4 regions of the Staphylococcus dromedarii genome follow, and region 4 is predicted to be linked to each of the others. Evidence: riboswitches for the same ligand, from Rfam matches in the RefSeq annotation. Region 4 holds a riboswitch; each other region holds the start of a gene.

Region 1 (3,177 bases), 510 kb from region 4:
TTGTAAATGGAATTAAAAGCAAGATTAAAATGATGAACGGAATAGCACGGAATAAGTTTACAAAGAATGATACGATGCTATAAAATACACGACCAACCTTCGACTTACTCTTAGATGTTAAGAATAAGATAATACCTAAAACTAAACCTAGTACAAATGAAAATACCGTTGAAATCACAGTCATATAAAGTGTTTCATACGTTGCAATCCAAACTTCTGGCCAACGAATATTTGGCATTGTGATCATCTCATTTAAGATTTCACTAAAACTCTTACCCATGTTTAATCACCTCAACTAGAATGTTTTGCAACTCTAAATCATGTTGTAAATGATTAAAGTTTTCCTGTGAAATAGCTGGGATATGTAGGAGTAAAAATCCTGCTGCACCCGTTTTTGCTTGTTTGATATTGCCTTCTAAAATATTCACAGTGACATTATGTTTTCTTGCGATATATGAAACGACTGGTTGCGTCGTATTTTCACCAGAGAATGTTAACTTGATGACCCTGTCACCTGTTTCAAGTGGTAATGCATTCGCAATACTTTCGAAGTCATGTTCTGGTTGCAAGTCTTCTTGAACAAATCGACGTGTCACTTGATGTTGTGGGTTTTCAAAAACTTCTGATACTTTCCCTTCTTCAATGACACGGCCATTTTCCATCACGGCAACTTCATCACATACACGACGAATCACGTGCATTTCATGTGTGATGATAATAATTGTGAGGTTTTGTTCTTTCTTCAACTGTAGTAATAAATCTAAAATCTCATCAGTGGTTTGTGGATCTAGCGCACTTGTCGCTTCGTCACACAATAGCACTTCTGGATCATTTGCTAATGCTCGAGCAATCCCAACACGCTGTTTTTGACCACCTGACAATTCTGATGGATATGCATGTTCACGGCCGGCCAAACCAACGCGTTCTACTAATGACTTCGCTTTTTCTACGGCTTCCGCTTTAGGGACACCTGCAATTTCTAATGGGAACTTAATATTATCTAAAACAGTTCGTGACCATAATAAATTGAAATGTTGGAAAATCATGCTTACTTTTTGTCTCTTTTGGCGTAATGCTTGTTTGCTTAATTCAACGATATTATCGCCACCAATGATGACGTCGCCCGATGTCGGTGTCTCTAGGTAGTTAAAAAGCCTTACAAGCGTACTTTTACCTGCCCCAGAGAATCCAATAATGCCATAAATCGTTCCTTTATCAATATTTAAATTGACATGATCGACTGCAGTGACAGATTTGGATTTGCTTTCATATTTCTTTACAATATTTTTCAGCTCAATCATATTGCTCCTCCTTGTGCTAAGCATCTCTTACGCCAAATAAAAATTGCCTTCTCTTTTGAAATGAAAGAGAAGGCAATTTATAAGGTACCTTTCTCTCATCTTCAAAAGTTTGTTACAACTTTATGTGACTTGGCACCATTTCTATTACTAGACGGTTGCCGGGCTTCACAGGGCACATCCCTCCACCACTCGTGATAAGAGTTTTCTGAATATTGAATTGTTTAAATCATACCACCGCAATCAAGATTCGTCAATAACTTTTTTTATTTTTTCTAACAAAAAAGGTACTGACTGAAATGCATAGAGCCTTTCAACCTCTTGATCTTTTTTCATGATCAGTAAAACAGGTACTGACATAATCTTATTTTCTTGATTAAATTCTGGATAAAAATTTAAATTCACCTTCGTTAACGGTAACGCCAAAATCTTATTGGCAATATCTAACATGTGTTCAGAAACTTTGCATGTCCCACACATGCTTGTATATCCAAAAATGAGATGAACTTCTTCATCAAAGTGTTCTGTCAGCACCTCATCTTGTGTGTGATTCTGTGTCATCTTGTACAACCTCTCACCTTGTTATTCTAGGTTGAGAGTAGCACCTTATACAAAGTTATGCTACTATATCGGCTTCTTTATATACAAAAATCCGGAATGAAATTGTGATTCACATTTTCATTCCGGAAATTTAGTATTATTATTCGCCAATCATTTCTTCGTAAGCAGCTGCATCCATTAATGCGTCTAACTCACTTTCGTCTGATAATTCAACTTTAACCATCCATGCATTTTCGTATGGTGATTCGTTAACAGCTTCTGGCTCATCTTCTAAGCTTTCGTTAACTTCAACAACTTTACCTGATACTGGTGAATAAAGTTCAGAAACTGTTTTTACAGATTCTACGCTACCGAATGTATCGCCTTCTGTTACTTCATCGTCAACTTCTGGAAGCTCAACGAATACGATATCGCCTAATTCATTTTGTGCGAAATCAGTAATACCGATAAGTGCTGTATTACCTTCCACTTTTACCCATTCATGTTCTTTTGAATATTTTAAATTACTTGGCACTGCCACTTGAATCCCCTCCAATTGTTAATGTTACATTCATTCTGACACATTGCTGAATATCTATCAACTATTTTCTTACAGCCACGTTTCTCGATAAGTTTCTTCTTTGAATCCAACAGTCACTTTATCTCCAGAAACTGCCAATGGTCGTTTCACTAACATACCATCTGTTGCTAGCAATTCTAACATTTCATCGTCTGACATCTCTGGAAGTTTATCTTTTAAATTTAACTCACGATATTTTGCACCGTGTGTATTAAATAATTTTTTAACTTCTATTCCCGTAGATGCTACAATTTTTTCAAATTCTTCTTTCGTAGGGTTAAGCTGTACAATATCAATTGGTTCAAAGCTCACACCTTGCTCTGTTAAAAACTTAGCGGCCTTTTTACAAGTTGTACAATTTTTGTATTGATAAAACTTTATCATAAACATACCTCCTGTATTCACTTAACTCAAATATAACAAACATTTAAAAATATTGCTCTTTTTTATAAAAAAATTATTATTTAACACTTTATAAATTACGTCATCTTATACAGCAAGCAGTTGCAATTTGAATGACTTCCCTTTTTAATTTCGATATAATGAGCTTACGAAAGAATAAGAGGAGGCATTTTTCATGCAAGCTATTAAAGATATGTCACAATTCAATGAAGTGATCCAAAGTGCAGAACCAGTCATCGTAAAATTCGAAGCAGGCTGGTGCCCTGACTGTAAAGTAATGGATATGTGGATTGATCCAATCGTTAAAAAATATAATGAGTATACTTGGTACGTTGTAGATCGTGACGAAGTTGAAGA
Region 2 (3,177 bases), 770 kb from region 4:
GAATACGTTTCTCTTTGACTAAACGTTCACGAATACCTAATAAACGCATATCTGTAACATATTCACTACTATTGTTTGAAAATAACTTCAACGCATCGATTTCTCTGTTTTTAGAAGAAACCATTGTTTGGTAATCTTCTTTATGTTGCGTTTCTGCTTTTTTCTTTTCAATACGAATTTTTTCTAACTCTTCTTCATGTGACTTTGTTAACTGTTCTTCTTTTTCTTTGTATTGTGTTTCATATCTTTCCTGTGCTTTCTTTTTTCGATTAAGCGCAATCAAGAATAAAATAAAACATATGATTGCAATACCTACAGCAACAAATAAGCCTATTTCCATCGGGCCAAACTGTGTCATATTTAAAATCCTTTCTTTTATTTACATTTATACGTTGATTGCGGTAAAAACACTAAAGATTTTAGCAGAACCAAACTGCTCGCAAAATTACTATATTATTTTCATAGAGATCGTTTCAGTTCTACCGAAACCCTTACCTTTGAACACCATTAATCTGTATCTTTAAATATACATCAATCATAAGTGATTTATTTAGCTGTTTGTGCATGAACAGCTTCTTTTAATACACCCACTTTATCCGTGTTCTCCCATGGTAACTCAACATCTGTACGACCAAAATGTCCATATGCAGCAGTCTGTTTATAGATAGGACGTTGTAAGTCTAGCATTTGAATAATACCCGCTGGTCTCAAATCAAAGTGTTCACTTACTGCTTGAATTAACGCTTCTTCTGGGACTGTTCCTGTTCCAAATGTGTCAATGGCGATAGAAACTGGTTGTGCGACACCAATTGCATACGCTAACTGTACCTCGCATTTTTCAGCAAATCCTGCTGCAACAATATTTTTGGCAACATAACGTGCAGCATACGCTGCAGAACGGTCTACTTTTGTAGGATCCTTACCAGAGAATGCACCTCCACCGTGACGTGCATAACCACCGTACGTATCAACAATTATTTTTCTTCCAGTTAATCCTGCATCACCTTGTGGTCCACCAATCACAAATCGGCCAGTAGGATTAATGAAGAATTTTGTTTTATCATCTAATAATGCTTCAGGTACGATTGGATAAATTACATGTTCCTTAATGTCACGTTGAATTTGTTCAAGTTCAACTTCTTCATGGTGTTGTGAAGAAATAACAATCGTATCAATACGTTTGGGTTGATCATTTTCATCGTATTCAACCGTCACTTGAACTTTACCGTCTGGACGTAAGTAATCCAATGTTCCATCTTTTCTAACATCAGTGAGACGTTTTGCTAATTTATGTGATAAGTCAATTGGTAGTGGCATAAATGAATCTGTTTCATTTGTCGCGTAACCAAACATTAGTCCTTGGTCACCTGCACCAATATTTAACACTTCATCATTAGAAGCATTTCGATATTCCAATGCACGATCTACACCTTGTGCAATATCTGGAGACTGTTCGTCTATCGCAGTTAAAACGGACATTGTTTTATAATCATAACCATACTTGGCACGTGTATATCCAATCTCCTTAACTGTTTCTCGTACTACTTTAGGGATATCAACATATGTCGACGTAGATATCTCACCTGCAATCAGTGCCATCCCAGTTGTTACTGTTGTTTCACAAGCAACACGTGCGTGGGAATCTCCTTTTAAAATCTCATCAAGTATTGCATCTGAAATTTGGTCAGCAATCTTATCCGGATGACCTTCAGTTACTGATTCTGAAGTAAATAATCGTTTATTATTTGTCATAATATGCTCCTTTAAAAATAGATTACGAACACTCTCTTTATCTGAGCTCAAATAAAAAGAGCCTTTCACCACTACAGCACATACATAGAGTGAAGGCTCAACGTCCATTCGCTCTTATCGTTCAGGTTCATCACCTGCAAACGGTTTGGCACCTTTCTTCGTTAAAAAGAGGTTGCTGGGTTTCATTGGGTCCATGTCCCTCCACCACTCAGGATAAGAGAATCCGTTGCTTTTATATTACATAAGTTTTGTGCGCATGTCAATTTCATAAATCTATTTGAATATAGAATTACAATTATAATGAAAGCGCCGTCAAAAAGCGATAATTCTCGCTAAATACAAATAAAAATCCACTATAAAATTACTCAAAAACATATGACATTTTTTTGGATTTTTTGTGGGGATTATGTGCTAAATATGTTATACTTTTTAATTGTAAAGGCTTACATTAAAGAACAAACTATTGGAGGGATTCATCATGTCATTTGATACAAGTGCATTGAATGCATTAATTGACAAACCTACTTCTCATCTGCAACTTACAAAAACTGAACTTTATAATAAGATTTTAAGTCGCAATGAGGCAGAATTGACAGAACTTGGGGCGATTAACGCAAAAACTGGAGAATATACGGGGCGTTCTCCAAAAGACAAGTACATCGTCAATAATCCACAAGTCATCGATGACATCGACTGGGGTACTGTAAACCAAGCCATTTCAGAAGATAAATTTTTAAATCTTTACCATCAAGTTTTAGAATACTTAGATGCAAAAGATGAAGTATTCGTATTTAATGGCTATGCTGGTAGCGATAAAGATTCCCAACTTAAGTTAACTGTCGTGAACGAATTTGCATGGCACAACCTGTTCGCACAAAACATGTTTATTCGTCCGAACTCAAAAAGCGAAGCAGAAAAAATAAAAGCAGACTTCACTATTATCTCTGCACCAACATTTAAAGCTGATCCTGAAAAAGATGGCACACGTTCAGAAACATTCGTTATCGTATCATTCAAACATAAAACAGTCTTAATTGGTGGTACTGAATACGCTGGAGAAATGAAAAAATCTATCTTCTCTGTCATGAACTACCTATTACCAAAACGTGACATCATGAGTATGCACTGTTCTGCAAACGTAGGCCGCAAAGGCGATGTTGCTTTATTCTTCGGTTTATCTGGTACTGGTAAAACAACATTATCAGCTGACCCTGATCGTAAGTTAATCGGTGATGACGAACACGGTTGGAACGAAAATGGTGTATTTAATATTGAAGGTGGTTGCTATGCGAAAGCAATCAACTTATCAGCTGAAAAAGAACCACAAATTTTTGATGCCATCCGTTATGGTACAGTACTAGAAAACTTGGTTGTTGATGAACATGGTTACATTGACTTTGATGATAATAAATATACAGAAAATAC
Region 3 (3,177 bases), 490 kb from region 4:
ATGGATTAGAAATATATGAAGGTCGAGATGAGTATACGACATCATTAGAATACAACTCAGCCATTGTTAAATATGAATGACTATTTTTTACATTGGTCATAATAAATGCTCCCTTAACAATTGATGTTCTTGTTGTATTTTCTCGAGTTGCGCTGGATCTTGAATTAACTTCGCGCCCATCAACGCAATAATTTTTGCCCCTTTAATTAACGCCTTGTCGCCCATTGGACTTGCTGCTGCTTCTCTAAAACGATGTGTGTGTCCCACTAAACTACGAGGTCCTATTTTTACATGAGGATGAATCGTAGGCACGACATGACTCACGTTACCTGTATCTGTTGAACCAAATCCAAAGTCATCGTGACTGACTTCTTCTCCAAGTTCTGTGGCATACTTTTCGAATAATTTATCTAATAATGGAGATTTAATAAACTCATTTACACCATTTTGAATTGGACCAAATTCGTAATTACAGCCTGTTTGTAATGCCGCCCCTTTAGCAATGTCATGCACACGCTCCGTTAAGATGTCCAAGGACTTACGCGTTGTCCCCCTTGTATAGAAACGCGCATGAGTAAAGTCAGGAATAATATTCGCAGCCTTACCACCATCTAATATCACGCCATGAACACGTTCAGAAGGTTGAATATGTTGACGTAATTGTGCCACACCATTAAAGAAACTGAGCATTGCATCTAGCGCATTGCGTGCTTCATATGCATTTTCTGAAGCATGTGCACTACGTCCGAAGAATTTTATATCTAATACATCAACGGCTAATGTATGAATCGTTGGATAGGTTTCATTACCCGGATGAATCATTAATGCCACATCAACATCAATGAGTCCTTCTTTCACATAAGATGCTTTTGCAGAGCCATTTTCGCCACCTTCTTCTGCTGGACAACCATACACTACGACTGTACCACCAATCTCATCGACCACTTGTTTTAAAGCGATACCCGCTAACACACTCGCTGTCCCAATAATATTGTGACCACAAGCGTGACCAAGACCTGGTAATGCATCATACTCAGCTAAAAAGCCAATTCTTGGGCCTGGTTTCTCAGATTGGTAAGTTGCGATAAAGCCTGTCGCATGACCAGCGATATCTCGTGTTACTTCAAAATCATGTTGCTTTAAATGATCAATTAATAATCGTGAAGCAAATAATTCTTCATTGCCTAATTCTGGGCGTTCATGTATTTGATGACTCATGTCCAAATAATTCAGCCTATGGTTATCTATATAGTCTAGGATCTGTTGTTTTACTGTAATCAATGAAAAAAGCTCCTTTCAAAAAAATATCAACTTTGTAATAACGCTCTATTTATCAAGTGCGATATGTACAAAGTTGATAATATCTTGTCCACGTCATTTATCTGTCAGCCATGTTGCTGTTGGATTTAGCACCTTTATCGTCTCCGATGAGGTTGCAGGGTTTCACTGGGCCAATTCCCTCCACCACTCTTGATAAATTATATTTAATTATTACTCATTCTATCGGATTTGTTACCATTTGTCATGCTATTTTTTCAATATTTTCTAAAATCTTTACAAAATTAATAATACCCGCTACTCTCAACCTTTAAACAAAGGAGGTACAGGTAAATGGTTAGATTATTCAATTCACACCCCTGTCACTTTTTAATGAATATGATAAAATAACCATAAACTAAAAAGGAGGCGTTATGACGATGCCAAAAATGAATGTTGAAAGTTTTAACTTAGATCATACAAAAGTGGTTGCTCCTTATATCCGCCTAGCCGGTAAAATGACAGGTAACAACGGGGATGAAATTCATAAATATGATATTCGCTTTAAGCAACCAAACAAAGAGCACATGGAGATGCCTGGGCTCCACTCATTAGAACATTTGATGGCCGAAAATATTCGTAACCATTCAGACAAAGTGGTAGATTTAAGCCCTATGGGATGCCAAACTGGTTTTTATGTATCATTCATCAACCATGACGATTATGAAGATGTGTTAAACATTATTGAAAAGACAGTTCAAGATGTCCTTAATGCCACAGAAGTACCCGCATGCAACGAAGTACAATGTGGTTGGGCAGCTTCTCACTCATTAGAAGGCGCAAAAGAAATTGCTCAAGCCTTTTTAGATAAACGTGATCAATGGCACGATGTCTTTGGTGAGGGATAGGTTAAAAATCATAAAAAAACACGGGTGCATGTGCATCCGTGTTTTTTATATCATTATAGTTTTCGTATCCATGTCATTAAGACAAATTGTAATGGGAGTCGACCATATAAAACAGATTGAGGTAATTCTTTATCACCCAATGGTAGTTTATGACGTGCCATATAAATATTTGCTGGAAGTACCGCCCATAAAAATGCAATGATTGCATGTTTAAACCAGTAGCCAGGTTTTCTTATAGCTAAGCCAATACCAAAGATCAATTCCATCACACCTGTTATCCAAACAATCTCTTTTTTGAACGGTAAATAGTGCGGTACAATATTTCTGAAATTACGTTCTCTCTTAAAGTGTAAATATCCCGCTCCCGTAAATAAGATTGCTAACAGTTGTCGACTTATCCATTTCATGATACTCAATCCTTTATTTCGTAATAATCTCGTGAATCAATGTAGGTGTTTCTCCATGATCACTAATTGTGATATTATCATATAATTTTTCTTTCACTTGTTCAACATCTTCTTGGTTCGCATAAATGGTTAAGAGTGACTCGCCCTCTTCAACTTTGTCACCGACTTTTTTGTTTAATACAAGACCAACAGCTAAGTCAATCGTATCTTCTTTTGTTTGACGACCTGCACCTAACATCATAGACGCAATACCAATTTCATTTGCGATCATTTCAGATACAACACCAGATTGTTTTGCTGGTAATTCAAATGTGTATTGTGCTGTTGGTAACTTAGATGGATCATCCACTACAGATGCATCGCCACCTTGATTGCTTAAGAACACTTTGAATTTCTCAAGTGCTTTACCATTATTGATCACGCCTTTTAACATTTCGCGTGCTTCATCTAAAGTCTCAGCTTTTTCAGCTAATACGACCATTTGTGAACCAAGTGTTAAGACTAATTCTGTTAAGTCTTCTGGTCCTTCACCTTTTAATGTGTCAATCGCTTCTTTTAATTCAAGTGCATTACCAATGGCACGACCAAGTGGTTGACTCATGTCA
Region 4 (3,177 bases):
TGAAAACTATCAAAACGAAGATGGTTCTATTACAATTCCAGAAGCACTTGTACCATTTATGGGTGGACAAACAGTTATCGAACCAAAATAATAGATTATTAAATAAAGGTGCTATAAAGTGGGAATATTTTCTCACGATATAGCACCTTTTTTAGAATTTTACAGAGCAAAACACTACTTTTAAGACGTCTTTCATAGTTTTGTTATCAGAATATTTTGTTATAATTTAACGTTGATATGACAACGTTTATAGACTTCGGTGTGTGTGAAGTCACTATGACGTAAGTCTAACTCTATAGAATTCATTCGTATTTTGTAATACAATAAATTTAATTTTTATGAAGGGGGTTAACGGCATGTCATATCAGACATTTAAACAAGGTGTAAAAGATTGTATTCCTACTTTGCTAGGCTATGCTGGAATTGGTTTTTCATTCGGTGTGGTAGGTATTACGTCTGGATTTAATATATTTGAGATTGCCTTATTATCTATTTTAATCTATGCCGGTGCTGCACAATTTATCGTCATTGCATTAATGGTTGTCCATACACCTGTGTGGGTAATTGTATTGACGGCACTAATTGTGAATAGCCGAATGTTCTTATTGAGTATGACATTAGCGCCCTCTTTCAAGCATGAAACGTTAGGCCATCGTATTGGTATTGGAACATTGCTGACAGATGAGACATTTGGTGTGGCTATCACCCCCTACTCGAGAGGGGAGATAATTGGGCGTAACTGGATGTATGGCTTAAACATCACAGCGTATCTCTTTTGGATATTGACGACCATCCTTGGTGCGGCATTAGGTGACTTTGTCAGTCAACCAGAAATGTTTGGTTTAGACTACGCAATCATAGCAATGTTTGTTTTCTTAGCTGCTGCACAATTAGAGGGCGTACATAAATCAAAGATACGTCTGTACTTATTACTTATCTTGGTTGTGATTGTCTTAATGTTGGTGTTAAGTCTATTTATGCCTTCTTACCTTGCTATTATGATTGCATCGATATTAACCGCAACATTAGGGATGGTGATTGAACAATGACAACATTTTATTTTTTGAGCGCGGTTGTGTTATCAGGTCTTGTGACATTGTTAGTACGCATCTTACCGCTAATCATGATCTCGAGACTCGAGCTATCAGAGAAGTTTATTAAATGGCTTTCTTTCATCCCAATCACATTATTTACAGCACTTGTTGTTGACGGTTTGATACAGCAACAAGATGGCCAGTTTGGATATACCATCAATTGGACGTTTCTCATTGCGTTGGCACCTACTATCTTGGTTGCCTTACGTACACGTAGTTTAACAATGACTGTCATCATAGGGATGATAACAGTCGCAATATTAAGAGTCATGATAGGGGCTTGATGTTGTCTGATTGGATAAAATGGTGTATCATAACACTTAATTTAAAACATATAAAAACTTATTGAGAGAAGCTGAGGGATTTGGCCCGTTGACGCTTCAGCAACCACTTATATATGAGAACGGTGCTACAACCAACGATTGAAGTCGAATGATAAGTCATCCTATAAATCTAGACTGTATCGTTGTTGGCTCAATGATGCAGTTTTTAATTTTATAGGAGGGCGAACAATGAGTAACTATATAGTAGACACGTTGCATTTAGGTGCATTTACAACAGAATCTGGTGAAACGATTCAAGATTTACAGCTGCGATATGAATATGTTGGCTACAAAGGACAGCCGCTTGTGCTTGTTTGTCATGCACTCACTGGAAATCATTTAACGTATGGAACAGATGAGCAACCGGGGTGGTGGCGAGAAATTATTGATGGTGGCTATATGCCATTTCATGATTATCAGTTTTTAACATTCAATGTCATCGGTAGTCCGTTTGGTTCAAGTTCACGTGCAAATGACCCACATTTTCCAGAACATCTGACAATGCGTGATATTGTGAGAGCTATTGAATTGGGTGTGAAAGCATTGGGTTATTCAGAAATTGATATTCTAATCGGAGCGTCACTCGGTGGTATGCAAGTCATGGAGTTGCTGTACAATCGACAATTTCATGTGAAGAAAGCTGTCATTTTAGCCGCAACAGCTAAGACGTCTTCATACAGCCGTGCATTTAATGAAATTGCACGTCAGGTGATTCATTTAGGTGGAACAGAGGGTCTGAGTATTGCGCGACAACTTGGTTTCCTTACGTACCGATCATCTAAAAGTTATGAGTCAAGATTTACACCTGATGAGGTTGTTTCATATCAGAAATATCAAGGGGATAAGTTTAAGTCAACATTCCATTTAGAGAGCTATTTAACACTGCTGGACGTCTTAGATAGTCATGATATTTATCGTGGGCGAGATGATGTGAGTGCTGTATTTCGTATGCTAGACACGAAAGTATTAACGATTGGTTTTGTTGATGACCTTTTATATCCAGATGATCAAGTGGAAGCGGTAGGCCAACATTTCCGTTACCATCGTCATTTCTTTGTACCTGATAATGTCGGACATGATGGCTTCCTTCTTAATTTTAATGATTGGGCACCTTATCTCTACCATTTCTTAAAAGTCTCTCGTTTTCGTCGCTAAATTTAGACGGATATCGCACATTTTGTTATAATCAAAGGAATGAGAAAAGAAGGGTTAAGGTTTTGGGGGATATATATAATTAACAAGACAAAGACGCTCTTTTCCACAACAACTTTAGCAGTGCAATCTCAAGTCATTGTATTCGTACTGCAAAGTTTGTAAAATAATCGATAAAGAAATAAATTAGTTTGGAAGTGGCGTTATTGTTTTCAAAAATACAGTTTAAACCAATGTTGCTATGTACACTTGCATGGCTATTGGTCATCTTAGCGATATACTTCATGCCCGCATTGGGATTGATTGTCGCATTGTTTGCAACACTCCCAGGGATTATATTATGGCACCGTTCCTTATATTCATTCGGATTCAGTGTCTTCATTACATTTATTATTGCGACATTAACAGGCAGCGTCATGATCATGAGTTTTATGATGATTGTTTTCGTAATCAGTGCATTGATTGGTCGCCTGTTACAGGAACGTGCCTCAAAAGAGCGCATCCTATACCTAACAACAATCGTATCAAGCATATTGACGTTAGGTTTAATGATGATTTTACAAAGTATTCAACAATTACCTTATGCACATGAATTGTTAGAACCATAT

The links. A riboswitch is a leader RNA that binds a small molecule or an ion and turns the genes downstream of it on or off. The one in region 4 is predicted to bind S-adenosylmethionine.
Region 1: another riboswitch for S-adenosylmethionine. It lies ahead of MUA88_RS02615 (methionine ABC transporter ATP-binding protein); the one in region 4 lies ahead of metX (homoserine O-acetyltransferase MetX).
Region 2: another riboswitch for S-adenosylmethionine. It lies ahead of metK (methionine adenosyltransferase); the one in region 4 lies ahead of metX (homoserine O-acetyltransferase MetX).
Region 3: another riboswitch for S-adenosylmethionine. It lies ahead of MUA88_RS08565 (M20 family metallopeptidase); the one in region 4 lies ahead of metX (homoserine O-acetyltransferase MetX).

Annotation. Positions count from the first base shown of each region.
Region 1 covers NZ_CP094718.1:527,906-531,082, reverse strand. The annotation lists gene MUA88_RS02620 (methionine ABC transporter permease) at 1-280, opposite strand, end outside; gene MUA88_RS02615 (methionine ABC transporter ATP-binding protein) at 273-1,301, opposite strand; SAM riboswitch class I at 1,394-1,502, opposite strand; gene MUA88_RS02610 (thioredoxin family protein) at 1,542-1,859, opposite strand; gene gcvH (glycine cleavage system protein GcvH) at 1,999-2,379, opposite strand; gene MUA88_RS02600 (arsenate reductase family protein) at 2,449-2,802, opposite strand; gene MUA88_RS02595 (thioredoxin family protein) at 2,996-3,177, shown strand, end outside.
Region 2 covers NZ_CP094718.1:1,435,596-1,438,772, forward strand. The annotation lists gene MUA88_RS07005 (nuclease-related domain-containing protein) at 1-358, opposite strand, end outside; gene metK (methionine adenosyltransferase) at 547-1,752, opposite strand; SAM riboswitch class I at 1,864-1,972, opposite strand; gene pckA (phosphoenolpyruvate carboxykinase (ATP)) at 2,231-3,177, shown strand, end outside.
Region 3 covers NZ_CP094718.1:1,723,477-1,726,653, forward strand. The annotation lists gene ldmS (L-aspartate--L-methionine ligase LdmS) at 1-100, opposite strand, end outside; gene MUA88_RS08565 (M20 family metallopeptidase) at 97-1,278, opposite strand; SAM riboswitch class I at 1,376-1,480, opposite strand; gene MUA88_RS08570 (S-ribosylhomocysteine lyase) at 1,698-2,165, shown strand; gene MUA88_RS08575 (DoxX family protein) at 2,219-2,572, opposite strand; gene MUA88_RS08580 (pyrimidine-nucleoside phosphorylase) at 2,586-3,177, opposite strand, start outside.
Region 4 covers NZ_CP094718.1:13,667-16,843, forward strand. The annotation lists gene serS (serine--tRNA ligase) at 1-91, shown strand, start outside; gene MUA88_RS00055 (AzlC family ABC transporter permease) at 357-1,049, shown strand; gene MUA88_RS00060 (AzlD domain-containing protein) at 1,046-1,378, shown strand; SAM riboswitch class I at 1,434-1,536, shown strand; gene metX (homoserine O-acetyltransferase MetX) at 1,607-2,572, shown strand; gene MUA88_RS00070 (DUF2232 domain-containing protein) at 2,803-3,177, shown strand, end outside.